3 regions of the Paenibacillus sp. FSL K6-1217 genome follow, and region 2 is predicted to be linked to each of the others. Evidence: predicted binding sites of a transcription regulator. Region 2 holds the regulator's gene; each other region holds the start of a gene.
What was found. Region 2 encodes LexA, which represses DNA repair genes until DNA is damaged. Its sites were predicted from a motif close to CGAACATATGTTCG; they were not measured.
Positions count from the first base shown of each region.

Region 1 (10,175 bases), 1.4 Mb from region 2:
GCTCACCGCTGAACCAGTCTGCGAGCTGCACGAACAGGGTATCTTCCCCGTCTTCGGCAACCTCGCCGTATTTCTCCTCCAGCAGCTCTTCCAGCAGCTCCTGGCGCATCATCTCCGCCTCATGCTCATTCAGAATACGGAAGCCGGGATCGATCGGAATCACCTGGTAATAGCGGCGGATCACTTCAAGACAGAAGGAATGCAGCGTGGTAATGGAGGCTCTGCCCAGCAGGGCCAGCTGGCGGCGCAGATATTCATTCCCCCCATCACTGTCCTCCTCCAGCTTACGTTCCAGCGCTTCCCGAATGCGCTGGCGCATCTCAGAGGCGGCAGCTTTGGTGAACGTTGCCACCAGCAGCCGGTCCACGCTGAAGCCCGCTTCCTCCTGGCTGATCTTGCGGATAATCCGCTCGACAAGAACCGCCGTTTTACCGGAACCGGCTGCCGCCGCCACGAGAATATCGCTGCCGCTCTCGGCAATGGCGCGCCACTGGTCGTCACTCCACAGACTGCCTTCCGGCTTCGCTTCGGGTACGGGTCTTATGCTCACAGCTTCTCTCCTCCTTTGCGGGACAGCAGATCCCAGATCACTTCTTTGCCCGGCTTGCTTAGATTGTTATAGCCATTGCCCTCCACCGCCTCATCGAACTGGCAGACGGGACGGAAAGAGCAGAAGGTGCAGGCGGTCTCCTGCTGGATGCGGTAAGGCTGGATCGCTACATCCCCCTCCGTAATACTTGTCCCGATCTCTGAGATCGTGCTGCGCACCGAGGAACGCAGTTGGCCCCACTGCTCAGGGGTAGCTACGGATGCGCTGCTGTAGAAGCTGCCGTCACTCTTCAGCGCTACCGGAACAATCGAGGAATACCCTTTGTCGAGGGTGGTATCCATCAGCGATACAACCTCGCGGTCAGCGGTCAGCAGGCCCTTCATCTTGAAGCGCTTCATCAGCTCCTGCTCCGCCTGCTCCCGGTTCATTCCATTGGCTGAGGTCAGGAGCGGATCATGAACGTGGAAATAGAGCGCCCCGGCAGGCAGTGCTTCCTGGCCGAGCCATTGCTCGGAATAGGTCAGCAGCACATCAAGATAGGTCAGCATCTGCAGCGACAGTCCATAATAGACCTCATGCAGCTTGAGATCCTTCTGGCTTGATTTGTAGTCGATTACCCGCAGCAGAATCCCCTGCTCCCCTTCAGCCTTATCCACTCGGTCAATCCGGCCGACAACCTCCATGACACAGCCATTAGGCAGTGTGATTCTAAGCGGAGGCAGTTCCTTGCCCGGGCCAAAATCCAGCTCCAGCCCGACCGGCTCGAAGCTCCCGCGGCGCGAGTGCTCCCCGAGGATAACGGAAGCGCGGCCGACAATATTCTTCAGCTTGCGCGAGATATAGCCGTAGCGCTTGCTGCTCATCAGAATCTCTCCCTGCAGCAGCGGAGACAGCTTGTCTACGGTCTTGCCCGCCTCCGAGCGGCATTCCTCCGCGCTCATGCTGCCCCAGCTGCGGCCTTGCTCCTGCAGCCGCTTCGCCATTTCACTGAGGGCCGCATGGAAAAGCTGCCCGATATCCGGTGCCTGGAGCTTGTAGAGCTGACGTTCCTTCAGCCTCAGCCCGTAGGAGGCGAAATGGGAGAAGGAGCAGGCCACGAACCGCTCCATCCGTGACACGCTGCCGCGCAGCGTGGAGCCGCCGTACAGCCGCAGGCTCGTCTCCTTCTTTAGCCGGATGCCTTCGTTGCGGTAGAACAGCGAGCCGAGCAGCTGCTCCAGCTTAAGCTTCATGGACAGATCCGCATGCCGGTATTCCGCTGCCGGTTCACCCGCAGGCTTGTCTGCACCCTGCTCCGCCGCGAACCAGTTATAGACCTCCCACCACATGCCGGGTATCTCTGCCCCTTGACGCCACTGGCGGAGCTGGAGCAGCAGCATGCGGAGCGACTGCTCAGGATGGCCGATGAAGTCCATATGGACAGCGTCGTCATCATTGCCGCTCTGCGGGAAGCCGGAGAGGAATCGTTCATCCATCTGCTGCGGGAACATTCCCTGCAGCTGGCGGATGACCTCTGAAGGCAGCAGCGCCTTGCCCTCATCGTCAGCCACAGCGTAGCTGATCCACAGCTTCCTGCTGGCCGTGGTAAGCGCATTGTAGATCAGGAAGCGTTCATCCAGCAGCTTCCGGGATGAGCCCGGTGCAAGCTCCATCCCGGACTTCTCCAGCAGCAGCCGTTCCCCTTCGGACAGAATGCCGTCTTCCTTGAACTGCGCCGGAACCACTCCTTCGTTGAAACCGAGCAGGAAGGCATACTTCACCCCCGACACCCGGGTACGGTCCATCGTACCTACCAGCACCTGGTCCAGGGCTGGCGGGACGAGCCCCATCTTAAGCTCAGCCAGCCCGGTCTCCAGCACCCCGGCGAACAGGCTGAATTCTATCCGTTCCTTGCCCATCATCTCGGCAATCTGGTCCAGCAGACCCAGCACAGCCCCCCATAGCTGGCTGTGCTCCCGGGCGGCTTCCGGGCGGCCTTGCTTCAGAGACTCCGCCCCCATCCCTTCGAGCCTGCGCGCCGCCTGCGTATCCTCCAGCAGCAGGTATACCGCCTTGCACAGCTCAAGGCCGCTGCGGCTGGCTTTGATTCTCTGCTCAAACGCCTGCAGCGGTTCCGTAACCGCCTTCCGGCAGGCCTCCATCCTTGCCAGCATCGCTTCATCTACAGCTTCACTGCCCTCCAGCGAGAGGCGCGGAATACCCTTCCAGGAGCGCCCGTTCGTCCAGCGTGAGCCGTGAATGCCGCAGGCCAGCACATAGTTCTCCAGCTCATCCATATGGGCGCGGGTAATGCTTCCGTCCAGCGGCAGCAGCAACTCGGTCTTCACGCACCGGAACACATCTTCATAACGCCAGCGGCGGCGGACGACATCCATGGCGGAGCGGATAAATTCCACCAGCGGATGATGCAGCTCGCTGAGCTTCTGGTCCAGGAAGAACGGAATGCCGAAGTCCTTAAATAACGGGGCGATCAGCGGCTCATAATCTGCCATATTGCGCATGAAGACCGCCATTTCCCCATATTTGGCTCCAGATTCTCTGGCCAGGGCCAGCATCTCACGCAGCACGCCCTCCACCTCGGTGCGGCGCGATGCCGCAGCCCGGATGCTGATCGTTTCCTTCACCTGTTCAGCCGGTCCTCCCCAGAGATGCCGGCGGCGCTGTAATCCGCGCTCCAGATGCGCGAGCACGGGACTGTCCTTGAACCTTGGAAGGACGGGCGGAGCCAGCAGCTCATCCCATACGGTTAGTCCCATCTCCTCTGCGATTCCCCGCAGCTTAATATAAGTAACCGCTGACGGATGGAACAGCTCCAGCTCATGCGGTGTAACGTCCGGCGGATAGATCCGGTCAAGGGTGAGCGCAATGGTCATTTTGTCCGCGTACTGCATCAGCTCACGCAGTACAATGAATTCCTGATTGCTGAATCCGTGGAAGCCGTCCACCCATATCTCGGCGCCGCGGATATAGTCAGAGTCCGCGATATGTTCGGCCAGTTCGGCCAGCCTGTCCTCTTCATCGATATAGAGCTGTGACATCTCCTGGTCCAGCTCGCTGAAGACGAGATGCAGATCATCCAGCTTCCCGGCCAGAATAGGGCTGCCCAGCGTGGCATCCCTCATTCTGCCGATCTGCTCCTCCAGGTCTCCGGCGCCAAGACAGCAGCGCTTAAGCTCCGTATGCAAACTGCTGAGCCGTTCCACGAATCCCGGCCTGTCCGAGGAGGCCCCGAACAGCTTCAGCTCCTCCTTGCGCCTGCTGATAATTTTGTAGATCAGCATCTTCTTGCCTTCTTCACTGATTGGGAGACTCGCGCTGCCGCCGGTCTCCTGCTTCACCCGGTAGGCTAGACGGGAGAAGCTGAGCGTCTGGGCGCGCAGACTCCCCTTCACGCCGCCCGCCGCTAACAGTCCCCGTTCTGCTCCGAACGATCCCTGCTCGGGAACAAGTATAATAATGGGTGCCCCCAGCGGCTCTGCCTTCAGCCTTGAGGATACCCGCTCCCATATTGTAGTCGTCTTGCCGCTGCCCGAGCGGCCGATGATGAAGTTAACCGTCATTTCAGCAGACCCCTTCCGTTGAATTCTGACACTCTATGCGACACCAGAATCTATGAAAACTCTCGTCTCAACAGTATAGCATACCTCCACCGCGCGCTCCAGAACGTACGTTTGCCATTGTTTGCAAATGTACAAATAAGAAGACTCTTCCGGACCGCACAAACAGGTAATAGGTTAGACATCAGTCGCAACCTGCTTTTCAAAAATTCCCAATAGAAAAAAGACTTCCCCTAGAATCTGTACCTTGATTTAGGGGGAACGCCTGGGCGGCCGGGACAGGGAAATCAACTATTGAAGGGGGAGGATGTTACTGAGCTGCGGAGGGACGGATGCGGGACTCGGGCGGGTGGCGAGATTCGGTTGGCACGGGACTCATACGAGTGGCACAGTTCGGGCGGCGCGGCGGGCGCGGGACTCTGGCGGGTGTGGTTGCACAGGTAGCGTATGTACTTTAGGTGTATTTGGCACAACTAAAAGCGGCCAAAACGGCGCGTTAACAGGTTTAACTGTATTCTCTGCAACTAAAAATCCGGTTTTCACCTCCACAGACACATCAAGCCGTTTTTAATTGTACCGAATACAGCTATCGCAACAATTCGTGTTTTGGGCTGCCTTTTAACTGTGCGAAATACATCTATTTGTATTAGCGCGTAACGAATGTTTTCCCTTCTCACAGAACGTTTACCGCCCTCTCCCTCTGCCGCCTTACATACTTATAATGCAGTCCTATCTGCAGGCAACATTGCATCATAGCTCATACAGATTGCTCTACGCCAAAACGCCACCAATTAAATCCCAGAACAATTGTATTTTGACAATAAAAAAGAGCCTCTATCAAAGAGACTCTTTCTGCACTAACCAGCTAAGCCGCCGCGCCGGGTCTATTGCTTCTATTTACTCCGTACCTCAAAAATGGCGAACTTCAGATAATGCCCTTCGTCCACGCCGAGAATCTGCGGATGGTCCTTGCCTGCGGCCCGCCATTCGATCAGCCTCAGCACCTTGCCTGCATCCTTGGCCGCTTCCATGATCGTATCAAGGAACAGCTGCGGCTGCATGTGGTACGAACAGCTGGCCGTGACCAGATATCCGCCGTCATTCACCAGCTTCATGCCCTGCAAATTGATGTCCTTGTAGCCGCGCACGGCCCCTGCGACTGCGCTTTTGGTCTTGGCAAAAGCAGGCGGGTCCAGAATCACGACATCCCACGTGCGTCCGCCCCCGGCTGTCATCGGCTTCGCAGTGTCCGCCTTGGCAGCCGGTTTGCCTGCGGTGTTCCCTTCCGCTACTGCGCCGCCCGTCGCCCGCTCAGACCGCTCCTCCTGCCCCTTGACCTGATTGCGCAGGAAGGCAAATGCATCATCCACCACGAATTCCACCCGGTCGCTGAACCCGTTGATCTCCACATTGGCCTTTGCACTCTCGATAGCATGCGCGGATACATCCAGGCAGGTTACCTTCTTGGCGCCGTACTTGCAGGCATGCAGCGTGAAGCTTCCCGTATGTGCGAAGCATTCCAGCACAGTTGCCCCATCCCAGTAAGGGAATGTAACAGGCTTGCCGCTTTTATTGACTGGCAGTGTCTGGATGGAACCATCCCCGGCTGCTACGCTCTGCAGTGTAATTCCGCTGCGCCCGCCCCAGCCCTTCATCAGCGGGGCAATCGATGCCCTGTTCTCCCGCTGATCGAAGAAGTAGCCGGTCTTCTGCCCCTCTTCAATATCAACGATGACCTTCAGCCCGTTCTCACTTACGGTAATGTGACGCGGGCATTCGCCGTAGAGCACACCCGTGGTCTGTTCCAGCCCCTCCAGCTCCCGCACACTGACATCGCTGCGCTCATAGATTCCGCGCGGCGCCACCACCTGTACCAGCGCCTCCACAATCTCGGAGCGGTGCTGATCCATAGCCAGTGTCAGCAGCTGCACCACAAGCACTTCACCGAAGCGGTCAATGATCAGCCCCGGCAGAAAATCCGCTTCCCCGTACACCAGACGGTAAGCATCCGCCCCCGGCAGGAAGCGTTCTCTGTGCCGCAGACAGTCCGCGAACCGCTGTGCAAAAAACGCCGTGTCCATCGCCGCCAGCTTATGCTGCGACACAATTCTTACCCGGATCTGCGAAGCCGGATTGTAATACCCGGTAGCCAGATACCGCCCCTGATGAGTCAGAACATCCACCAGTCCCCCTGCCTGCGGCTCTCCGTCTACGGATGCCACTTCGCTGGCGTAGACCCATGGATGGCCCTGCTCCAGTCTTTTTTTACGGTTTCGTTCCAGAATTACTGATGCCAATACCTTCAACTCCCTGTTCTTGTTGCCAGATTAATATACATGTCCTATGCCTGGCGTTCATATATTGGTACAACCCCCGTTCAAAAAGGAGCCTGTCCTTATGATCCGTGAACTGTTATTCCCTGTCCTCTACGGTCTTGTCATATTCCTCGCCGGTATGAAGGTGATGGAAGCCTCGCTGTCACGGCTGGCCGGTCCGCTGCTGAAGCGCAGCCTGCACAAGGCTACCTCCACCCCGGCCAAAGGCCTGATAGTGAGCGCCCTGCTGTCGGCGCTGCTGCAGAGCAGCACCGCTGTAACGGTGCTGACTATCGGCATGGTCAATGCCGGGCTGCTGACCTATGCCCGCACGCTTGGCATTATTCTCGGCAGCAACATCGGCACCTGCCTGACAACGGAGCTGATCAGCTTGCAGATCAGCACACTGGCCGCGCCGCTGCTGATCGCGGCGCTCTGCCTATGGGCCGCAGCCGTGATGGCCGGCGAGCTGGCCCCGCAATCCTGGCGGCTGCTTGAGGCCTGCCGCCGGATCTCGGGACCGCTGCAGTTCATCTGCCTCGCGGTCACCGGCTTCGCGCTCATCCTGTGGGGCATCGCGGTCATGCAATCCATCGGCCCCGCCCTGGAAGGCAGCGCCCTCTTCCGCTGGTTCCTCGGCCATGCCGCAACCAGCGCTCTCTGGGGGCTGGCCGCCGGAGCTGTGCTGACGGCGATGGTGCACAGCAGCGCCGCAGTCATCGGCATGGCGATGGGCCTCGCCGCCAGCGGCGTGATGCCGCCTGCGCTTGGCATTGCCATCGTACTCGGCGCGAACATCGGCACCTGCGTCACTGCCGTCATTGCCGCCATCGGCAGTACGCCATCCGGCGTATTCGTCGCCTGGTCGCATGTGGCGCTGAATATCGGCGGCGCCCTGCTCTTCCTGCCCTTCATCCAGCCGCTGCAATCCCTGTCCGCCTGGATCGGCGGCGGACCTGCCGCCCAGCTCGCTCATGCCCAGACTATTTTCAACGTCATCTGCTCGCTGGGAGTACTCCCTTTATGCTATCTGCCCGTCTGGTCCCGGCTGGAGCAGCGGCTGCAGCCCTGAGCCTTCCAAGAATCATAATCGCAGTCCTCATTATACTTCAAATCCGCCGGACAGTACTAATCCAATCTGCAAGGGAAGTATAATCAACAAAGGCGAGATTCATGCAAACCTATAGAAAAAAGACCCAGGGCACCATCGCCCCAGGTCGATATTTACATCAGCTTCTTAATCTTATCCAGCGGTAATTCAACAGCCTTAGAGACCGCTTCGGGAGAAAAACCACCCAGCAGCAATTTACGGATTAGCTCCGCCTGACCTTCTTCTTTTCCTTCAGCTTTGCCTTCCTCGATACCTTCCGCTTTGCCCTCTTCATATCCCCAACGCTTCCAGGCTGGCATTAATTCCATAATGGCTTCTCCCTCCTCCGGGTAATGAACAATTAATTCACTTAGAATCTCCTCATCCTGTGCCCGGTCCGGCTTAAAATACAAATCCGCCACTGACATAATCAGTGCCAACCGTCCCTGATCTAATCGTGTCCTGAGCTTGATGAACATACGCAGGAATTCCCGCCGTACTTCTCTCGCTTCTCTTGTAGTATAACTCATCACAAAAAAACCTGCACACCATCCACATGGACGAATGTACAGGTCTTCTTGTTGCCGCTCAAACCGCCAGCAGGTTTACACTATTTCACACTAACAGATACCGAGACTGTCTTAGTTCCCAGTTTTCCTTTAATAGATGCACTCCCCTTGCTCACTGCTGTAATCATCCCGATGGCATTCACCTTGGCGACTGCAGGCTTGGAGCTGGTCCAGACCATGCTTCCGGTGACAACCGCAGTGCGGCCGGTATCATACAGCGCGGTTACCACTACGTTTTTGCCCGCACCCGGTGCAAGGCTCAGCCGGTTCTCACTGACCGTAAGCTTCATTAGCTTGGGAACAACCGTAATCTTAACGCTCGCCTGGATTCCCTGGTAGGAGCCGGTCAGGGTAGTAGTCCCCTCTGCCAGTGCTTTGACGGAAGTCCCCTTAATGGAGGCCACAGCAGGGTTCGAGGATTCCCAGTTCATTGCACTCGAGAAGTTGGCAGATTTGCCGTTTGAAAAGTATCCGGTGGCCTTAATGGACTTGGAGGCCTTGATATTCATCTCCAGCGTCGCCGGCTCCACCACCAGCTTCACGACCTTCTGCTCAATCGTTACCGGAACACTGATTGTCTTGTTGGAATAGGTACCCTTCAGGGTGGCTGTACCTTTGACCAGTCCCTTAAGGGTCTTGGCTGTGCTTGTCTGCTTCAGAACGGCATTGCTGCCGCTAAGCTCCCACTTGATACTCCCCGATACATCCAGCTCATCGCCATTCTCCAGCACAGCCTGGACAGCAGGCAGCGGAAGCTCTTCGCCAATGACTACTGTCAGCGGTTCATCCGGTCCGATCAGGACCAGCACTTTATTCTGAACCGTTACATTCAACTGAACAGTCTTGGACCGGATCGCCGCAGCGGAAGCGGATGTCACTGCGCCTGTCTTCAGCTTTCCGGTCAGGACAGCCGTGCCTGCCTTGCCGCCGACAAACTTCCCGTCCTTGATGGACACAATCTCTTCATTCGCAGAGGTCCACTCTATCTCCTCGCTGATGTCCATCTTGGTTCCGTCATACTTGGTACCGTTCACCTTCGGCAGGCTTACCGCATCCGCCGTGTATATTTCCTGCTCCGTCTTCTCCAGACCCAGCTCAGTCAGAGTTGGAAAGACGGTGATCTTGAAGCTCTTGCTGATTCCCAGATAGCTGGCCTTAATGATTGAAGTTCCTACCGCTTTACCTGTAACAGTGGCATAAGCGTTGCCTGCATCCGCCGTATTGGCGGTCACTGTAGCGTTCATCAGATTATCGGAGGTCCAGACAGCGGATGCTGTTTCGTTCGAGGTCGAATTGACGGCATTACGCATAGCCGCGGTTACATTCAGACTCTCCCCCAGGAACAGCGACTGATCGCCGGAAGGCGTCAGCAGAAGTGCTTCATAAGGCGCACGCACATAAATATCCACCGACTGCGTGACTCCCAGGTAGCTTGCGGTGATGACCGTTTTACCCACACCCAGGATGGTAATCTCGCCATCTTTTACAGTAGCTACGCTCTCGCTGGAGCTGCTCCATTCCACCTCATTGCCCAAGGTGATTTCCGCACTTGCCGAAGTGGCTTTGGTCTTGGCGCTCAGCTTCACCGGGCTATCCCCGACCAGCATTTCCATTTCCTTGACGACAATGTCATTCTTATCTTTCAGTACAATAGCAGCATAAGGAAGCTCTACCACCGCTTTGATCGTTTCGGTTAAGCCTTTGTACTTGGCGGTAATGGTAGCCTTCCCTTCACCGACCAGCGTAATCTTGCCTGCAGCAATGGTCAGCACACCTGTATTCGAGCTGCTCCATTCCGCGTCCTTCGTTACATCCTTCTCCGTAGTGGCTGAGGTTCCGCCGATAGCGGTTGCCTTAACAGACAGCAATTCCTCTTTGTCGCCTAATTTATAGCTGCCCTCTGTGCTGCGGGTCAATTTCAGTTCCTTGTAGGAATGGGTGACCGACACCTCTACAGAGGCTATCGCATTATTGTAGGTTGCAGTAATTATTGCCGTTCCGGCATCCACCGGTCTAAGCTGGCCATTGAGTACTGTAACGACTTCGGTCTTGGAAGAAGTCCATGTCGCGGCTGCCGTCACATCCCGTTTGGAA
Region 1 is NZ_CP150271.1:3,263,298-3,273,472, forward strand. It holds gene MHH28_RS14450 (UvrD-helicase domain-containing protein) at 1-550, opposite strand, end outside; gene addB (helicase-exonuclease AddAB subunit AddB) at 547-4,110, opposite strand; gene MHH28_RS14460 (class I SAM-dependent rRNA methyltransferase) at 5,001-6,404, opposite strand; gene MHH28_RS14465 (Na/Pi cotransporter family protein) at 6,505-7,494, shown strand; gene MHH28_RS14470 (hypothetical protein) at 7,647-8,042, opposite strand; gene MHH28_RS14475 (Ig-like domain-containing protein) at 8,123-10,175, opposite strand, start outside.
Region 1: the regulator LexA is predicted to act here: its motif matches at 4,211-4,224, upstream of addB (helicase-exonuclease AddAB subunit AddB).

Region 2 (10,175 bases):
GTGAATGATGAAGAATACATATAAAATTATGCTTCCGCTGATACTTATCCTGGCGTTGATGGGTCAGGTGGCAGGGGCGGAAGGAGTGGCTGTTCCTGCGGAGACCCAGGAGAGGATCATGGAGCAATATGGGCTTGATGCGCCATCTCCGCCAGTGTGGGATTGGAGCAGCGTTGATATCGGGGGCAGTGGAATTACGGATGGGATGCTGTTCGTGTGCCGGATGATGTTGAATCCGCTGGGGTTCTTGTTGCAAGAGATACAGTATATTCTGTAGATGAGGGGGAAAAGAATGAATCCGCGTTATAGCATGCCGCAGCCTGAACGCAGAGTCCGCAAGAGAACAGGCTGGAAGTGGGCGATTGCCCTTCTACTCATCCTGATCGTTATGGCTGTGCTCAATCCGGGGAAGGAAGAGTTCAGTGCGTATGCCGTTAAGGATCTGAAGGGGACGGGGACGGATTTGGCCGGAGGAATTACGGACATGGTTGCCCGGCCGCTGGTCGAGTCTTTTACTATAAGAGATAATTACATTATCTTCTCTACATTCAGCGTACCGGACGTTGAGAATGGCCGAAGCCTGATCGGGGACCGCTCGGCCAACCGGACTTATCTGGGCTTGTTCAAGATCCTTTTTATCCAGCTGTAAAATAGGTTTACATATTGTTCCAGAACCCGGTATAATTAAATAGATTCGAGATGGAATCTTTAATCATGGTTGTGGAACAAGGAGGAAGGAAGTTGAATACGGCTTATAAAGTACTGTCCAGTGATGCTGATCTCTTCGCTGCTGCACTGGCTCAGGTACAGGTCTACGTCGTTCAGCTGGTCGATGGCAAACCGCATGTGATTGCTGATTATGCCGGACCTGTACAGAAATGGACAGCGGAGTACATTGTGCTGGCCGGTATGACTTATAGACGCGATGAGTTTGAGTTCCGGGTAGGATTGAACAAGAAGTGAGCAGATTCGCTGCCCGTTAACCGCAGCTCTAACATTACTGCCGGATCGCACAATCTTTGAAGTGATTCCTTGCATCTCTTATACTATCAAACGTAGAAGAGGTGTAACGATGAACCAAAGAGAACGAAACCGGATTCGTAGAGCCATTAATGTCCTGCTTACACAGCGGGCCGTCCTGCTGGAGCGACTGGAAGAAATTAACGAGAATCTGCGCAGAGTCCCTAGAGGATCGCGGGCCAGAAGAGAGCTGCTGGAAGCCAGAGCCTCGATCCGTGAAGCCATCCGTTTGAATACTGTGGCTATCCGTCTGTTGAGAAGTGTGCTGTAACCTGTATCTGAACTAATTCATAGCAGTCACAAGAACCCTTGGAGCGCAATCTGGCGCCTCAAGGGTTTTTGTGAGAGCTTTCTATTCCCTGATCGTAACCCGGGTGCCTATAGGGACGATAGCGGACAGGGCAAGGACGTCTGCATTATACATACGGATACAGCCGTGGGAGACCATGTGGCCGATGGAGGAAGGGTCATTGGTTCCGTGGATGCCATAATGCGGTTTGGACAGGCCCATCCAGAAGACGCCGAACGGTCCGCCAGGATTAGGCTGTTTGTTAATAATGGTGTATTCGCCTACGGGCGAGACGGTTAACATTTTACCGATGCCGACAGGGAAGCCTCGGGTAACAACGTCATTATCCAGCAGATACAGCATACGCTGTGACAGATCGACAATGATTCGATAATTGGGCATGAAGATCAGCACTCCTTTATCATCAGGATATGTGCGGATCTGTGCAGCGGTTCACAGGAAAAGTGGCCAAAAAGCCGTATGCGAACAAATGTTTGCATTTGACTTTTTGCCCATTTCACGAATGGAAATAAACAGAAAACAGGCAGCTGCGCATGGTGCGTAGCTGCCTGTTCTTATGCGGGGGAGTAAATTAGTGGATATCGCGGAATAATCCGATGACCCGTCCCAAAATCGTAACGCGGTTAAGGCGGAGAGGCTCGTACGCCGGATTCTCCGGCTGCAGCCTGATATGATCCCGTTCCTTGTAGAAGGTCTTAACAGTTGCTTCATCTTCATCGGTCATCGCTACAACGATATCGCCATTGTCAGCGGTCTGCTGCTGGCGGACGATGACATAATCCCCGTTCATAATTCCGGCATCCACCATACTGTCCCCAAGGACAGATAGCATAAATACCTTGTTATCACCTACATAATGAGCAGGCAGCGGGAAGTAATCCTCAATGTTCTCCGTAGCCGTAATAGGAACACCGGCTGTAACCTTACCCACTACCGGGATGCGGGTAACGGTCTGGACGAATTGATGCACATTCTCTGAATCTTCCTGGCCGAGTAGTTCGATGGCGCGCGGTTTCGTAGGGTCACGGCGGATCAGGCCCTTCTTCTCAAGCCGGTCCAAGTGACCATGCACGGTTGAACTGGAGGCCAGGCCGACAGCCTCGCCAATCTCGCGGACGGACGGAGGATACCCCTTGCTGCGGACTTCATTACGTATAAATTCCAGGATCGCCAGCTGACGACTAGAAATCTTTGACATCGGAATCAACCCCATATACTATGTTTGGGAAAATTATAACATAGAACTTCCGTTCGTACAAACATAAGTTCTAAAATGAGGAAAATAAGAGAACGAAAATAAAGGGAACAGCTGTTCTGAAAAAACTGTTGATCGAAACACATGTTCGTGTTATATTATTTTCGAAAGCAAGAACATGTGTTTGGAGGATGATGATCATGTTAAAGTATAGTACATACAACAGCATCTACAATAATGAGGATATCAAGGTGTCCGCTCCCGGTAATCCAACTGCCCATAGTTATGTAACCAAGCTCAAGGACGCGATTCTTCATAGTCTCACTGCACTCGTATCACTTTTCCGTCAGGTTAGCCTGATGAAGATGGTTCTGGTGCTGATGCTTGTCGTTTCGGGATTTACTGTAGTGGGGAATGTTTTTGCCGGCTCGATCTCTTCCATGAAGCCGGATAAACGGATTGTAGTGCAGCGCGGGGATACCTTATGGAGTATTGCCTTGAATAACAAGCCTGCAGACATGAAGACTGCTGTATATATAGAAGGAATAATGAAGACGAATCATTTAGAGAACAGCGGAATTAAGGCAGGAGATATTTTGACTATACCCGTATACTGACAGAATGCAGCAGACTGGTGATTGACTCGGAGAGCTTTCAGGGGGTAGACCTTGACAAGCTCTTTTTCTCATGGCAAAGTTAAAATGAATTTAGAGGGAGGGAAACGTATTGAATATTGACGAATTGGTCGCCCGCATCAATGAACTGGCACGCAAAGCTAAGAACGGGGGCCTGAATGAAGAGGAACTGGCTGAACGTGCCAAGCTCCGCGAGATTTACCTGGGGAATATCCGCACGAACTTTCGGGCCCAGCTTGATACCATTGAAATTGTGGATAATCCGGAGCATGAAGAAGGCAATAACGGACTTAAGCATTAGCCTGTTGCCTTTTCAGATAATACAGGATGACTAGGGGGAACTTACATGGCCCGTTCTTGGGAAAGAATGGTTCAACGCAACACGAAGCAGATTAACCAGCAAAGAAAGAAGCAGGGGAAGGATTCCATTTACACTTCCGGCACTAAGGCAGCCGCGAAAAGCATTGATATTTTCAAAGGCCGCAATATCGTATTCCCCGTTGTACTGATGCTGCTTGGCATCATGTTCTGGGTGGTCGGCTCGATTGACGAAGCCAAAGGAAGCGGGATTCTGGCCAACTGGCTGGGCGTTGTGCTGTACTTCCTGCTGGCTGCGCTGCTGTTCTTCCGCCGTCCGTTCCTTAAGGTTGAGCGTGCGCGGATCTCTACTATTAAGTACAACCGTGAACGCTTTCTGGCTGCGGCGGATATTGAGAAGATCATTTTATCGCGCAGTGTAGTTACCATTAAGTATAAGGGCAAGCGCAAACAGTGGATTTTCTCCAAGCTGATTAACCGTTATGACACCGCTGCGATGGGGGAACGTCTGGAGCAGTTCGCCAAGAACAACAATATTGAAGTCGTGCACGAATAGGAAGACAGACCAGCATATAGGGAGAGGGACAACTAATGCCGATTACCGCCGTACTATTTGATCTTGACGATACACTGCTGTGGGATGACCGCAGCGTGGAAGAAGCCTTCCGCTATGCTTCTGAGGCTGCTGGAGATATCGTTGATCCGAAGGAGCTGGAGGCTGCTGTACGCAGGGAAGCCCGTTCGCTCTATGAATCCTATGAGACATATCCATTCACGAAGCTGATCGGTATTAATCCGTATGAAGCGCTCTGGGCCAACTTCACTGCCGGAGAACAGCCGGAATTCCGTCAACTGGAGCAGCTTGCACCCGTCTACCGTACGGAATCCTGGCGCCGCGGCCTGGCTTCACTCGGGGTGGAGGATGAGGCGCTGGCTGCACGGCTGGCTGACAAGTTCGCCGCTGAGCGCCGCAGCCGTCCGTATATCTATGAAGAGACGCTTCAGGTGCTGGATCTGCTGCGCGGTAAGGTGAAGCTGCTGCTGCTGACGAATGGCTGCCCGGCACTTCAGCAGGAGAAGCTGGACGGTGTACCGGAGCTTACCCCGTATTTTGACCATATTGTGATTTCGGGAAGCTTCGGCAAAGGCAAGCCGGACAAAGGGATCTTCGAGCATGCGCTCGGACTGCTGGATATTGCTCCAGAGCAAGGGATCATGGTTGGCGACAAGCTTACGACGGATATTCTTGGAGGATTGTCTGCCGGGCTGACCACGGTCTGGATCAACCGAAATAAGAAGGCTTCTGACCCGGAGATAACGCCGGATTACCAGATCAGCCATCTCTCAGAGCTTCTGCCGCTGGTAGACTCCCTATAATTGAAACATCTGTGTTTTTAAAATTGTAAAAGGTCAAAGAGCAACGGTCCTCCCGTCACTGGAGAATGGTTGCTCTTTATTTTTTTAATATATAGGAAACTATAGTTTCCTGCTGCTGTGGAGAAGATGTGTTGGATCAAATGTATGTGAAAAACAGCATACATTGTGCTCACGAGCAGGCACACGGCCTGAATGTATGTGAAAAACAGCATACATTATGTGCTCGCAAAGGTTATCTTATTCATCCATTAGGATGGTGTAAAAGCGATAGCGGTCGCTTGAAAGCTTTCCGCAGGAAAGCTCGCTTCGGAAGCATCAGCAGTCTCCGGATTTTCACCGCATAGGGGAATGAAAAAAAATCTGGAGAGCACAGCGATTGGAACAACGGTCCGTTCACGCAGCGTTCACCCAAGTCCTCACCCAAGTGCTCACAATGAAAGATATGACTATTCTCATGTTCACGAGTGAATCATGCAGCTTCTTTAAGGCAAATTGAATATTATGTGTATAATAGGAAGAGAAGCGTTCTGACTTTCATTGATATACTAGAATTCATATTTTTCTGCTTGTAAGGATGAAGAAGAATCTACCTATGAACCGGGAGGATTTCGGATGATGAAGCCAGCGATACGCAGAGGACTGATATGCATAGTGATGGGGATGACACTTGCCGGATGCTCGGGGAACAAAGAGGATGAGATGCAGATGTATGCTGCCGCGAATTCCTCCATGTCGCCCATTAAGGTGGAACTGAGCTGGACTCCGGAGAAAGTAAGCGCAGGCACAGAGGTTAGCTTCAAGGCTGTGGTGACACAGGACGGTGAACCGGTTGATGATGCCAGAGAAGTGATGTTTGAGGTCAACGATGCGGCGGATAAGAGCTCGAAGGTGGAAATCAAGGGTGAAAGTGCCGGAGAAGGCGCTTATACCGGGGAGCATACCTTTACAGAGGCGGGGGAATTCACAGTCACTTCTCATGTGACTGCCCGGACGCAGCATTCCATGCCGAATGCAAAACTGGTAGTAGAGCCGTAAGAGAATTGGAATCACCGGAAATACAAATAATGCAGGGTGGAAAGGAAGGCTTTCCGAAATCCCTTTATTCTGCTAAAATTACTCTAATGTTTCACTGGGGGGATGGAAAGTGGCCAAATACACACTTGCTGAGAGCTTGCGGCAGCGCATATTGATACTGGATGGAGCTATGGGTACCATGATTCAACAGGTGCCGCTCACCGGCGAGGATTTCGGCGGGGATGACCTGGATGGCTGTAATGAAATGCTGGTACTGACCCGGCCGGAGGTAATACAGGATATTCATGAGAAATACCTGGAGGCCGGTGCAGATCTGATCGAGACGAATACCTTCGGTGCCACCTCGGTGGTACTGGCTGAATATGATATTCAGGACCGTGCCCGTGAGATTAACCTTGCGGCGGCCAGACTTGCACGTAATGCCGCAGATAAATATGATACACCCGAGCGCCCGCGTTATGTTGTAGGCGCTATGGGACCGACCACGAAGACGCTCTCTGTTACAGGGGGAGTAACGTTCAAGGATCTGGTAGACAGCTACGAAGAGCAGGCGGTAGCACTGATCGACGGTAAGGTGGACGCGCTGCTGCTGGAGACATCCCAGGATACACTGAATGTCAAGGCAGGCAGTATTGGTATCCGCAATGCCTTCGAGAAGAGCGGGATTACGCTGCCGGTAATGATCTCAGGAACCATTGAACCTATGGGAACTACACTTGCCGGTCAGAATATCGAAGCATTCTATATTTCGCTGGAGCATCTGAAGCCGGTGTCCATCGGTCTGAACTGTGCGACCGGACCGGAGTTCATGCGTGACCATATCCGTTCGCTGTCCGCGATCTCTTCGGCAGCTATAAGCTGCTACCCGAATGCCGGTCTGCCGGATGAGAACGGGAATTATCATGAGTCCCCGGATTCACTTGCCCGCAAGCTGGGCGGCTTCGCTGAGAAGGGCTGGCTGAACATTGCCGGCGGCTGCTGCGGAACCACGCCGGAGCATATCCGTGCGATGGCTGAAGTGATGGCGGCCTACCCGCCGCGCAAGCTGGACGGCCAGCATCCTCCGGCCTTGTCCGGGATCGAGCCGGTATACGTGGAGAATGAGAACCGTCCTTATATGGTCGGTGAACGGACCAATGTTCTCGGTTCCCGTAAGTTCAAGCGTCTCATCGTCGAAGGGAAATATGAGGAGGCGTCGGAGATCGCCCGTGCTCAGGTGAAGAGCGGCGCACAGGTCATTGATGTCTGCGTACAGGACCCGGACCGTGATGAGACGGAAGATATTATGCGGTTCCTGGAGCTGGTGGTGAAGAAGGTCAAAGTGCCGTTAATGATTGATACGACCGATCCGAAGGTTATTGATCTGGCCTTGCAGTATTGCCAGGGCAAAGCGATCATTAACTCCATTAATCTTGAAGATGGTGAAGAGAAATTCGAGCTTGTCACCCCTCTGATTCATAAGTACGGGGCAGCGATTGTAGTGGGCACCATCGACGAGACCGGCCAGGCCATTCAGGCTAAGGACAAATTGGAGGTAGCCAGACGTTCGTATGATCTGCTGGTCAACAAATACGGTCTGGCTCCGGAGGATCTGATCTTTGATACCCTCGTGTTCCCTGTAGGAACCGGGGATGAGCAGTATATCGGTTCGGCTAAGGAAACGATTGACGGCATTCGTCTGATCAAGGAAGCTATGCCTGCGGTTCACACCATTCTGGGCATCAGCAATGTCTCCTTCGGTCTGCCGGAAGCCGGCCGCGAGGTGCTGAACTCGGTATTCCTGTACGAATGTACCAAGGCCGGCCTGGATTATGCCATTGTGAACACAGAGAAGGTGGAGCGGTATGCATCTATCCCTGAAGAGGAGCGCAAGCTGGCTGAAGAGCTGATCTATAATACAAATGACGATACGCTGTCTGCGTTCGTGGCGGCTTTCCGCGGCAAGAAGGTCGACAAGAAGGAGAAGATCTCTAATCTCTCCTTGGAGGAGCGCCTTGCTTCCTATGTGGTAGAAGGCACTAAGGAAGGCCTGATCCCGGATCTGAATGAAGCGCTGAAGACCTCGGCTCCGCTGGAGATCATTAATGGTCCGCTGATGGCGGGGATGTCTGAGGTCGGACGGCTGTTCAATAACAATGAATTAATCGTGGCAGAGGTGCTGCAGAGCGCTGAAGTGATGAAGGCTTCTGTTAACCATCTGGAACAGTTCATGCAGAAGGATGAGACCTCGGTTAAAGGGCGAATCATGCTGGCGACCGTCAAGGGTGATGTGCATGATATCGGCAAAAATCTGGTGGAGATTATTCTCTCCAACAACGGTTATGAGATCGTCAACCTGGGCATCAAGGTTCCGCCGGAGAATATCATTGAAGCCTTCCGCAAGGAAAAGGCAGATGCCATCGGCTTGTCGGGCCTGCTGGTAAAGTCGGCGCAGCAGATGGTACTGACTGCGCAGGATCTGCGTTCCGCCGGTATTGATGTGCCGATTATGGTGGGCGGTGCGGCGCTGACCCGCAAGTTCACGAAGACCCGTATCCGGCCGGAATATGACGGACTCGTCTTATACGCCAAGGATGCTATGGACGGTCTGGATATCGCCAACCGGCTGATGAACCCGCTGGAGCGGGTGAAGATTGAAGAGGAGGTCCGCCAGGAAGCTGAGGCCGCCGTAGCGGTCGCTCCGCAAGCGCCGCTTCCCGAGCTTACGCGCGCAGTCCGCTCCAAAATCTCGGCGGACGCCCCTGTGTTCAGTCCGCCGGATCTCGAACGTCATGTCCTGCGCAATTATCCGCTGGGCCATATTATTCCTTATGTGAATATGCAGATGCTGCTCGGCCATCATCTGGGCCTGCGCGGCTCTGTGGAGGCCCAGCTTGCAGCACGGGACCCGCGTACGGTTGAATTGAAAGAGACCGTGGACGATATTCTGCATCAGGCGATGCTGGAAGGCACGATCGTTCCGCATGCGATGTACCAGTTCTTCCCGGCCCAGTCACGCGGGAATGATATTCTGGTCTATGATCCGCAGAATCAGGCGAACGTGCTGCATACCTTCACCTTCCCGCGCCAGAATGTGGAGCCGTATCTCTGCCTTGCAGACTTCCTGAAGCCGGTGGAGAGCGGGATCATGGACTATGTGGGCTTCCTGGTGGTCACTGCGGGCCATGGTGTGCGTGAATTATCGACCGAGCTTAAGGATAAGGGGGATTATCTCCGTTCCCATGCTCTTCAGGCTGTCGCCCTTGAAGTCGCGGAAGGCCTGGCTGAACGTGTCCATCATATGATGCGCGACACCTGGGGGTTCCCGGACCCGGCAGATATGACAATGAAGCAAAGACACGGCGCGCGTTATCAGGGCATCCGCGTATCCTTCGGCTACCCGGCCTGCCCGGATCTGGAGGATCAGGGGCCGCTGTTCAAGCTTATGCAGCCCGAGGATATCGGCGTGCAGCTTACCGAGGGCTTCATGATGGAGCCGGAGGCTTCGGTCTCGGCTATGGTCTTTGCCCACCCGGAAGCGCAGTACTTCAATGTGGAGAAGCTCTAAGCCTCCCGCATGCTTACCGGCCAGAAGGGGTTTTCCCCGACTTTTCGGAACCTCCCGGTTAGCGGGAGGTTTTTTGCTGAAAAGATGCTTTTGCAGCCAAAACAGAGTAGAATTCTTGTCATAAGAACAAACAAGATCACAAAAAATAATGAAGACAACAGAAGAGAGAGAGGAGAGGCATGATGGAAGTATATTTTCTCGGAACGAATGCCGGGGTGCCGACGCTGCAGCGCAATGTGACCTCGGTTGCCCTCCGGCTGCTTGAAGAACGGCGAACCTTCTGGATGTTCGACTGCGGGGAAGGGACTCAGCATCAGGTTCTGCGCTCGCCGCTGCGGCTGGGCAAGCTGGAGAAGCTGTTCATCACCCATCTGCACGGTGACCATCTGTTTGGCCTGCCCGGACTCATCTCCAGCAGGGGGTACCAGGGCGGGACGTCACCGCTTACGGTGTACGGACCTCCCGGACTCAAGGCATATCTGGACATTTCGCTGTCTGTCAGCCAGTCCCGGATTCCTTATAAGCTGGAGATTGTAGAGCACAGCGGCGGGCTGATTTTTGAGGATGAGACCTTCAAGGTGGAAGCGGGGTTACTGGAGCACCGGATTGACAGCTATGGCTACCGGGTGACGGAGAAGGACAGTCCGGGGAACCTGAATACGGAGCTGCTGAAGAGCTATGGGCTGAAGCCGGGCCCGCTGTACGGCCGTTTAAAGAAAGGCGAAGACATTACCACCG
Region 2 is NZ_CP150271.1:1,866,265-1,876,439, reverse strand. It holds gene MHH28_RS08260 (hypothetical protein) at 29-277, shown strand; gene MHH28_RS08255 (hypothetical protein) at 293-649, shown strand; gene MHH28_RS08250 (hypothetical protein) at 742-963, shown strand; gene MHH28_RS08245 (hypothetical protein) at 1,073-1,291, shown strand; gene MHH28_RS08240 (L,D-transpeptidase) at 1,373-1,711, opposite strand; gene lexA (transcriptional repressor LexA) at 1,902-2,528, opposite strand; gene MHH28_RS08230 (LysM peptidoglycan-binding domain-containing protein) at 2,726-3,142, shown strand; gene MHH28_RS08225 (DUF896 domain-containing protein) at 3,252-3,461, shown strand; gene MHH28_RS08220 (hypothetical protein) at 3,507-4,034, shown strand; gene MHH28_RS08215 (HAD family hydrolase) at 4,070-4,855, shown strand; gene MHH28_RS08210 (FixH family protein) at 5,468-5,890, shown strand; gene metH (methionine synthase) at 6,060-9,437, shown strand; gene rnz (ribonuclease Z) at 9,620-10,175, shown strand, end outside.

Region 3 (10,175 bases), 130 kb from region 2:
GAAGGTCATGACCGTCGCGGCGGATATGAAGGACCGCAGTCAGCTTGTGCGCATGGCCGAAAGGCTGGAGAGCAGCGGCATGATGCCGGATATCCTGGTCAATAATGCCGGGAAAGCCCATTATGGCATGTTAGCCGATCTGACCGAAGAGGAGTGGGACGATATCATGGCGGTGAATCTGAAGGGCACGTTCATGTGCAGTCAGATCTTCATGCCTTATATGGTCTCGCAACGGTACGGGCGGATTATTAATGTCTCTTCAGTGTGGGGGATTTCGGGCGCATCTTGTGAAGTGGCGTATTCGGCGAGTAAGGGCGGAGTGAATGCTTTTACCAAGGCGCTCGCCAAGGAGCTGGCCCCCTCCAAGGTCACTGTGAACGCTGTAGCGCCAGGAGCGGTCCACACGGCCATGCTGGCTAATCTGCAGGAGGATGAGTTAAAGATGCTGGAGGAGGAGATTCCTGCGGGGAGACTGGCTACCCCTGAGGATATTTCTTCACTTGTTTATTTTCTGGCCCTGCCTGAATCCGGTTATATTACCGGGCAGGTCATCAGTCCGAACGGCGGCTGGATTACTTAATTGCCGGTATAAAGTTACGCCAGTGACCGTGAGCCCCTCTGGAGAAATGCTCCAGCATAAGACCTTCCGGCTTGAGACATATTATAACTGTTGCTTCTAAATCTCAATATCATTACAAAGCCGAGGAGGATTTAAGATGTCAACAGATTCCGTAGTGAAGAATTTTGATACCTGGAAAAGCTTTCTGGGAGACCGGGTCATTCAGGCCGAAAAAATGGGGATGAGCGACGAGACCATCACCAAGCTGGCGTTCGAAATCGGGGAATTCCTCGACAAGAAGGTCGATCCGGGCAACTATTCCAACCGGGCCATCAAAGAGCTGTGGGATGTCGGAACGGATGACGAGAAGCATACCATTGCCGGACTCATGGTCAAACTGGCGAAGAAAAACGCATAGTGATGCGGAAGAAGCTCCCCTTGCGGGAGCTTTTCTGCAATTATTACAATCGTGTCCTTGCCTTTCAATTTTTTTTTATATATCATTAACATGACCCGTGTATCTGAAACAACATGCAGGGAAAAGGAATCTATGAGGTGCGCACAAGTGGAATATAAACAGTGGTATATGGAGTATAAGATACATAAGAACAGACCCGGTCTGTTAGGCGACATCGCGTCTATGCTGGGGATGCTGGAAGTCAATATTCTGACGATTAACGGCGTAGAAGGCAAGACGCGCGGTATGCTGCTGGAAACCAGCGACGATGAGAAGATTATGCTGATGGGCGAGATGCTCAAGAAAGTTGATAATATAACGGTTACGGCGCTCCGTACACCGCGTCTTGTCGACCGGCTGGCCGTCCGGCATGGACGGTATATCGACCGTGACTCGGACGACCGCAAGACCTTCCGCTTCACCCGGGATGAGCTCGGGCTGCTGGTGGATTTCCTCGGTGAGCTGTTTAAGAGGGAAGGTAATCAGGTTATAGGACTACGTGGTATGCCGCGGGTAGGCAAGACGGAATCGATCATTGCCGGCAGCGTCTGTGCGATGAAGCGCTGGACGTTTGTCTCTTCGACGCTGCTGCGCCAGACGGTCCGCAGCCAGCTCGCCGAAGACGAGATGAATCCGCATAATGTATTTATCATTGACGGAATTGTCAGCACTATCCGCTCCAATGAGAAGCATTATAACCTGCTGCAGAATGTCATGAGCATGGACAGCACCAAGGTGATTGAGCATCCTGATATTTTTGTGCGGGAGTCCGAATTCACCTTTGATGACTTCGATATCATTATTGAGCTGCGCAATGCACCGAACGAAGAGATATTGTACGAGTCGTTTACGACAAGCTACAGTGAAGATCTTTAATATATTTATTTTAGAATCCTAACTCACACAACACAACATTCAGGAGGTGATGGTATGTCGGAACTGGGCCGGCATTTGAAGGAGGCTCGTCTGCAAAAAGGGATGAGCCTTGATGATGTCCAGGAAGTTACAAAGATCCGCAAAAAATATTTGGAAGCCATCGAAGCAGGGGATTATAAGGTGCTTCCGGGAAGTTTTTATGTCCGGGCCTTTATCAAAACCTATGCCGAGGCGGTCGGGGTTAACCCGGATGAGCTGATGGAGGAGCATGGCAATGTGCCTGCCGCTCCCGTCGATACTACCATGGAGACCGTGATCCAGAAGCGGAGCCGCAAGCCTGAAACGGAACGGAACGCCAAGTGGCTGCCGACCTTGCTGATGTGGACCTTCCCGGTGCTGATCCTGGTGGTCATCTACTTATATGCCTCCTCAACGATGAATGATGAGGCCGACAAAGCAGATAATGGAAGCCTGACTACCGCAACGCAGGATCCGGCCAAGGTGAAGCCTACGGCAACTGCTGGCGGCGGCGGTGCAGTGCCGACAGCGACAGCTGCTGCGGCAGCTACGGCTGATGCAGGGGCCGCGGCAACAACAGCGCCTTCTGCAACTCCGGAGCCGTCTCCATCTGCTTCCCCGGGGGCCGTCACTGTGACTCAGGACCGCAAATCGGGCAAGACGACCATTTACAAGGTCTCTGCACCTGCCGGAACCCCGGTTCAGGTACAGATTGCCGCTACCGGAGTCAGCTGGCTTGAAGTGTACAAGGGCGAGAACTCCAAGGGGGAGAAGCTCAGCTTCGGGAACACCAAGGCCGGCGAGAATCTGAGCTTTACACTGGACAGCGGCGGAATGTATATCAAATCGGGATATTCACCGGCTACGGCAATTTCGGTCAACGGACAGGCTATCACCGACGGCAAAACCTCCTCGCGTCTGCTGCTTGAACTGGAAAGTGGGACGGACGGCGCTACTGGCGGGAGTACTACAGGAGAATAGTAGACCTGATGTATAGTCTTTGGCAGAATGGAGAACCTAGAAGTGTTTAACAGTTCTCTCGCCAAAGTGAGGTGTATTCTCTCATGACCGTCAGCTGGATTGTAACAGGGCTTGGTATTATTGTCAGTCTCCTGGGGTATTATTTAACACCGGGCGCCTGGGGATATGGTATTCTGGGCTTTGGACTGGCACATGTTCTGCTGGGGATTCTGGATATGTTTCGGGCTCCTGCACGCAGCAGATAATATTAAGAGGTTAAGCGTCTCCCGGACGGGTTCCGGGAGGCGTGTTTTTAGGTGTAAATATAAGAATTTATATGTTCACGCTATAAATTATCCTTCTATTTCTCGCTGAAACGGTACCGTCCTTACAAAGGACGGCAAAGCCGTTTCCACTTGACTCTTTTCCAGTATTAGACTTAATAGCCCCTATCTCATATAATAGGAACAGACTAATTGTAGTAAAGGATGTGGAACGATGAGTTCGGAAAGTTCATTTGATATCGTATCCAAGATGGATATGCAGGAGTTGACCAATGCGGTTCATCAGACCGAGAAGGAGATTGATAACCGGTTTGATTTCAAGAACAGCAAGAGCAGCCTGAAGCTGGAGAAGGATGCGCTTGTAGTCGCCTCAGAGGATGAATACAAGCTGAATGCAGTGATTGATATCCTTCAGACCAAGATGGTGAAGCGGGGAATCACGCTGAAGAATATGGATTTCGGCAAAGTGGAGCCGGCATCACTCGGCACCGTGCGCCAGCGGCTGGGGCTGCGGCAAGGAATAGATCAGGAGAACGCGAAGAAGATCAATATTCTGATCCGCGATTCCAAGCTTAAGGTCAAGAGCACGATCCAGGGCGACCAGATCCGTGTGACCGGCAAAAGCCGCGACGATCTCCAGCAGATTATCCAGCTCTTGCGCAAAGCTGATTTGCCGCTGGATTTACAGTTTAACAATTTAAAGTAAGACCATGTGCCCCGCAGTGTATACTTACCTTACTTGCGGGGTGCTTCATGTTTTTTTGACACTTATTTATGGCTATAATATACTAGCTAAGCAGTTTTGAAGAAAATGCTGGAATACCGGATTTGAATGGACTAGGGGAGGAACCTTCAGTGAATTTACCCAACCGTATCACATTATCGCGCATTTGCCTTATCCCAATCATGATGTTTTTTCTGCTGGTGGACTTCAGCTTCTATCCGGAACCGATACATTGGGGCTCCTTTCAGCTTTCAATTAATCATTTGGTCGCGGCGGTTATTTTTCTGCTGGCAGCCAGTACCGATGGAATTGATGGTTACATAGCCAGAAAGTATAACATGGTCACCAATCTGGGTAAGCTGCTCGATCCGCTTGCAGACAAGCTGCTGGTCTCAGCCGTGCTGATCTCGCTGGTCGAGCTGGGAAGATGCGACTCCTGGATTGCCATCGTCATCATCAGCCGCGAGTTTGCCGTGACCGGCCTGCGCCAGGTGGCACTGCTGGAAGGGAAGGTAGTGGCAGCAAGCAAATGGGGAAAGGTAAAGACAGTGATTCAGATTGTTGCCATTTCACTGCTGCTGCTTAATAATTTCCCGTTCCAGTTCGTCAGCATCCCTGTGGATGACATTGCCATCTGGGCAGCAGCCATTGTCACCATTTACTCTGGTATTGATTATTTCGTGAAGAACAAGGATCTGCTGGATTTGAACAAAGCCTGAGCCGCCGGTTCGGCTTGAAGCCTGCAGGATTTCGACAATCAGGAGGAGGACGCCAGCTATGAAAGCAGAGATTATTGCCGTTGGTACAGAACTTTTACTTGGACAAATCGTGAACAGCAATGCACAGTTTCTTTCAATAGAGCTGGCTGCATTAGGCATTGACGTTTATTTTCAGACCGTTGTGGGAGACAACAAAAGCCGCCTTCTGGAGGCCATCAAGATTGCACAGAGCCGTGCGGATGTTATCATATTCACCGGCGGCATCGGTCCGACCGAGGATGATCTGACCAAGGATGCGCTGGCTGCAGCGCTGGGCCGGACCCTGCATATCGACCAGCTGGCCATGGACCATGTGCAGCGCTTCTTTGATGACCGCAAGATTGTAATGACGGAGAATAACCGTAAGCAGGCGCTTGTCATTGAAGGGACGACCCCTTTGTCCAATGAGACCGGCCTTGCTGTGGGGATTGCTTTTGCCGAAGAGGACAAATATTATATCGTGCTGCCGGGTCCGCCCCGGGAGATGAAGCCGATGTTCACGGATAAGGCCAAGCCGTGGCTGCAGCAGCATGCACTGACCAATGAAATGCCGCTCTACTCGAAGATGCTTAAGTTCGCAGGAATCGGCGAATCGCTACTGGAAGACAAACTGATTGACCTGATCCGCAGCCAGAGCGATCCTACAATTGCCCCTTATGCCAAGGAAGGCGAAGTGACCGTGCGCATCTCTACCAAAGCGCCGTCCGAGCGGGAGGCTATGGTCAAGCTTGATCTGCTTGAGAAGAAAATTGCTGACATTCTGCCGGAGAATCTGTATGCCAACATCGATGTGCCGCTGGAGCAGCTGATCGTGGACTGGATGGCGGATGCCGGACTCACTCTGAGCGCTGCCGAGAGCTGTACGGGCGGGCTGCTGATGGAGAGCATTACGAATATCCCAGGCAGCGCCTCCATGTTTGCCGGGGGGATCGTGTGTTACTCCAATGATATTAAGAAAAAACTGCTGAATGTGCCTTCCGCCATGCTTGAAGGCCCGGATGCCCCGGGAGCGGTGAGCCGCGAGGTTGCAGAAGTATTGGCTGAGCAGGTCCGCATGATTGCCGACACGGACTTCGGCTTATCGGTTACCGGTGTAGCCGGGCCGGGGTACTCTGAGCGCAAGCCGGTAGGCCTTGTGTTCGTCGGACTGGCTGAGCGGGGCTGCAAGACAGAGGTCTTCGAGCTGAACCTCAAGGGGACCCGGGAGAACATCCGCCTGCGTACAGTCAAGGCACTGCTGTACCGCCTGTGGCGGCGGCTGGAGGAACGCAAGGTGGCTACTCCGCTGGAAGGCTCGGCCTTGCAATAACTGTTCTGGCTGGTATATAATTCATCTATGCGGAAGAACCGTGGCTTGAGCAATCATGCTGCGGTTTTTTGTTTTATATAGGGTACACGATTGATTCTATGGGTTGTCCCTTATGTACCGGGCAGAAGAGCAACACCTGCTATGTTCTACATTCGGAAGGAGGCCTTGGTCTTACAATATAAGGGAGCATTATCCCTGGGAGCAAAAAAAACGAATGTATGTTCTAAAAAAGACTTGGCAAGACCTCCAAAACACGTTATTATAATACTATAAACAGTGAAGGAAGTGGTCTGATTGTCAGATCGTCGTGCAGCGCTTGATATGGCGCTTCGTCAAATAGAAAAACAATTCGGTAAAGGTTCGGTAATGAAACTGGGAGAATCCACTCACATGAAAGTGGAAGTTGTACCTAGCGGATCTTTGGCACTTGATATTGCACTAGGTATTGGCGGACTTCCCAAAGGACGTATCATTGAAGTATATGGACCGGAATCTTCCGGTAAGACAACGGTTGCGCTTCATGCAATCGCAGAGGTACAGAAGCAGGGCGGACAAGCTGCCTTCATCGATGCTGAGCATGCGCTTGATCCCAAGTATGCCAAGGCACTTGGCGTTAACATTGATGAATTGCTGCTGTCCCAGCCTGATACGGGTGAACAGGCCCTGGAAATCGCTGAAGCGCTTGTACGCAGCGGAGCAGTAGACATCATTGTAGTTGACTCTGTAGCAGCATTGGTACCGAAGGCAGAAATTGAAGGCGACATGGGCGATTCCCATGTAGGCTTGCAGGCCCGTCTGATGTCCCAGGCCTTGCGCAAGCTGTCGGGTGCCATCAACAAATCCAACACCATTGCGATCTTCATTAACCAGCTTCGTGAGAAGATCGGCGTTATGTTCGGTAACCCTGAGACGACTCCGGGTGGACGCGCTCTGAAATTCTACTCCTCCGTCCGTCTGGATGTGCGCCGGGTAGAGAGCATCAAGATGGGTAATGATGTCGTGGGTAACCGCACGAAGATCAAGGTTGTGAAGAACAAGGTAGCGCCTCCGTTCAAGCAAGCGGATGTGGATATCATGTACGGTGAAGGAATCTCCAGAGAGGGCAGCCTTGTGGATATCGGCACGGAGATGGATATCGTCAACAAGAGCGGTGCCTGGTATTCTTATGAAGGCGAACGTTTGGGTCAAGGACGTGAGAATTCCAAGCAGTTCCTGAAGGAACATCAGGATATTGCCTTGCTGATCGAGAACAAGATCCGTGAGGCCAGCAATCTGACGACTCTGGTAGCTGCGCCATCCGAAGCGGCTGTGGCTGCGGAGCAAGAGGAAGAAGAGAAGCTGCTGCTTGAGATCGAGTAATATAACCGCTCTAATCGAATAATGAAGACCAGATGGATAGGCGCCCTGTGAAGAGATAACAGGGTGCCTTTTCGTAAATATTTCTAGCTTAAGTAGGTGATTGACAGGATGGTTATACAATTGGATTCAGAATCCGAAGACCAGGATGAGCAGGTGCTGGCGGATTTCCCGGCAGATGTAGAGCTGGTAATTACACGGGTAGAGCGGCTCAAGAAGTCGAACTACCGTTATCTGATTCATTTCGGAGACTACAACATGACTGTTCATGAAGATGTCATGATTAAATACCGGATGATTACCGGAAGCACTTTTGTAAAGGCGGATCTGGAGGACATCGTTGCTGCTGACGAGCGCCAGCGAGCCTATGTCGAGGGGCTCAGGTATCTGGAGCGGAAGCCCAGAACCGCGCAGGAAATGGCCCGCCGTTTAAGGGAGAAGGAAATAGGGGAGACTGTTATTGCCGAAGTTCTGCTCCGGCTGCAGGAGGAACGTCTGCTTGACGACCCTCTGTATGCCAGGCAATGGGCGGAGCAGCGTATGCTGAACCAGCGAAAGGGCAAGATGTGGATTCGGCAGGAGCTGCGGCAGAAGGGGATTGATAAGTCGCTGATTGCGGAAGCGCTGGATGAGATCACCCCCGAGCAGGAACTGGAGAGCGCACTGCAGACCGGACGGAAGAAGTGGAATACGCTCCAGGGAGATCTGAATGACAAACGCCGGAAGACAGGGGCGTTCCTGATGCGCCGCGGATTTACTGGTGAAATGGTGCGTCAGGTCATTGGGATTTTGCGGGGTGAGGAGGATTCTGAGGGGGAAGAAGAGGAGTTTTACTTCCCGGATTGATTCTCTTGACTTTAATGCGGTTATCGACTCTCTTGACAAGGTCTTTTTATAAATAATAAAATATAACATGAATCGGCATAAACTAAGAATCCTTTTTCCTTCCCAAAAAGCAGACTCTTATGTTCCGGTTCGCGTACAACTCATATGAAATGTAATCGCCGGATAAGGCGGGCAATGTGCATGTGCAACATGTGCAGTATGGCAATCGGTGTATTACCGGTTTTTTGTATGGTGATGAACGGATAGTTTAACAACTGCACAAATACCCAAGGGAAGAACCTTGGAGGATATCAACGAGGAGGTGAACAGATGGAATCATGGATCTGGGTCATTATCGTTCTCGTTGTAGCTGCAGCATTCTTTGGATTCGGTTATTTTATTCGTAAATCCCTTGCAGAAGCTAAAATTTCAAGCGCAGAGAAAGAAGCCGTAGTCATCGTGGAGAACGCGAAGAAAGAGGCGGAGGCGCTGAAGAAGGAAACGGTACTTGAGGCTAAGGACGAAGTTCATAGAATCCGTACCGAAGCTGAGAAAGAAACTCGTGAACGTCGGAATGAAATCCAACGGCAAGAGCGACGTTTGCTGCAAAAGGAAGAATCGCTGGATAAAAAAATGGAATCGCTTGAACGAAAAGAAGAACAAGTAGCTAACAAAGAGAAACGAATTGATGAAACCCAACAGCAAATTGATGTCATTTACAAGAATCAGGTTACTGAACTGGAGCGTATCTCCAATCTAAGCATCGATGATGCCAGAAGTATCATTCTCAGTAATGTAGAACAGGAAGTTCGCCATGAAACTGCCCAGATGATCAAGGAAATCGAGCAGCAGGCCAAGGAAGAAGCGGACAAGAAAGCCCGCGAGATTATTACCCTGGCGATTCAACGCTGTGCGGCTGATCATGTGGCGGAAACAACGGTATCTGTTGTTACACTGCCGAATGAAGAGATGAAAGGCCGGATTATCGGTCGTGAAGGCCGCAACATCCGTGCGCTGGAGACTCTGACCGGGATTGATCTTATTATTGATGATACGCCGGAAGCGGTTATTCTGTCAGGATTTGATCCGATCCGCCGCGAAGTGGCCCGTACGGCACTGGAGAAGCTGGTGGCAGATGGACGTATCCATCCTGCACGTATTGAAGAAATGGTGGAGAAATCCCGCAAAGAAGTGGATGAGCGGATTCGCGAATACGGTGAACAAGCTACCTTCGAGGTTGGTGTTCACGGTCTGCACCCGGATCTGATCAAAATTCTGGGCCGTCTGAAATTCCGCACGAGCTACGGTCAAAACGTACTTAAGCACTCTATGGAGGTTGCTTATTTGACTGGACTTATGGCCGGTGAGCTTGGGGAAGACATCGTGCTTGCAAAACGTGCCGGACTGCTGCATGATATCGGCAAAGCGCTTGATCATGAAGTGGAAGGTTCGCATGTTGAAATTGGCGTTGAACTGGCGAAGAAGTACAAGGAACATCCGGTGGTTATCAACAGTATCGCTTCCCATCATGGAGATTGCGAGGCTACCTCGGTGATTGCCATGCTGGTTGGAGCTGCTGATGCATTGTCGGCTGCCCGTCCAGGTGCACGCCGTGAGACCCTGGAAACGTACATCAAGCGTCTGGAGAAGCTGGAGGAGATTTCGGAGTCCTTCGAGGGCGTCGAGAAATCCTACGCCATTCAGGCGGGCCGCGAGGTTCGCGTAATGGTACAGCCTGAGAAGATTGATGATGCCGAAAGCTTCCGTCTGGCCCGCGATATTACGAAGATGATTGAGAGTGAGCTGGATTATCCGGGTCATATCAAGGTTACGGTAATCCGCGAGACACGCGCTGTTGAATATGCGAAATAAATCAGGAAATCGGCCCCCTTGCGGGGCCTTTTTTCTTGCTTGCAAGCCAGGAGTTGCTGGTATATTTAATTACACTGAAGCCTGTCAGGCCATCCGTCATGCTCTCAGCACCGCAGGCGACTTGAAGTTTGGATTGGAGCAGAATAGGTGAAATTATACTTATGCAGCGATTTTTGG
Region 3 is NZ_CP150271.1:1,996,895-2,007,069, reverse strand. It holds gene ymfI (elongation factor P 5-aminopentanone reductase) at 1-580, shown strand, start outside; gene MHH28_RS08840 (DUF3243 domain-containing protein) at 717-977, shown strand; gene MHH28_RS08835 (DUF3388 domain-containing protein) at 1,125-1,892, shown strand; gene MHH28_RS08830 (RodZ domain-containing protein) at 1,947-2,891, shown strand; gene MHH28_RS08825 (hypothetical protein) at 2,975-3,136, shown strand; gene MHH28_RS08820 (YajQ family cyclic di-GMP-binding protein) at 3,369-3,860, shown strand; gene pgsA (CDP-diacylglycerol--glycerol-3-phosphate 3-phosphatidyltransferase) at 4,010-4,597, shown strand; gene MHH28_RS08810 (competence/damage-inducible protein A) at 4,656-5,945, shown strand; gene recA (recombinase RecA) at 6,240-7,304, shown strand; gene MHH28_RS08800 (regulatory protein RecX) at 7,419-8,147, shown strand; gene rny (ribonuclease Y) at 8,457-9,998, shown strand.
Region 3: the regulator LexA is predicted to act here: its motif matches at 6,157-6,170, upstream of recA (recombinase RecA).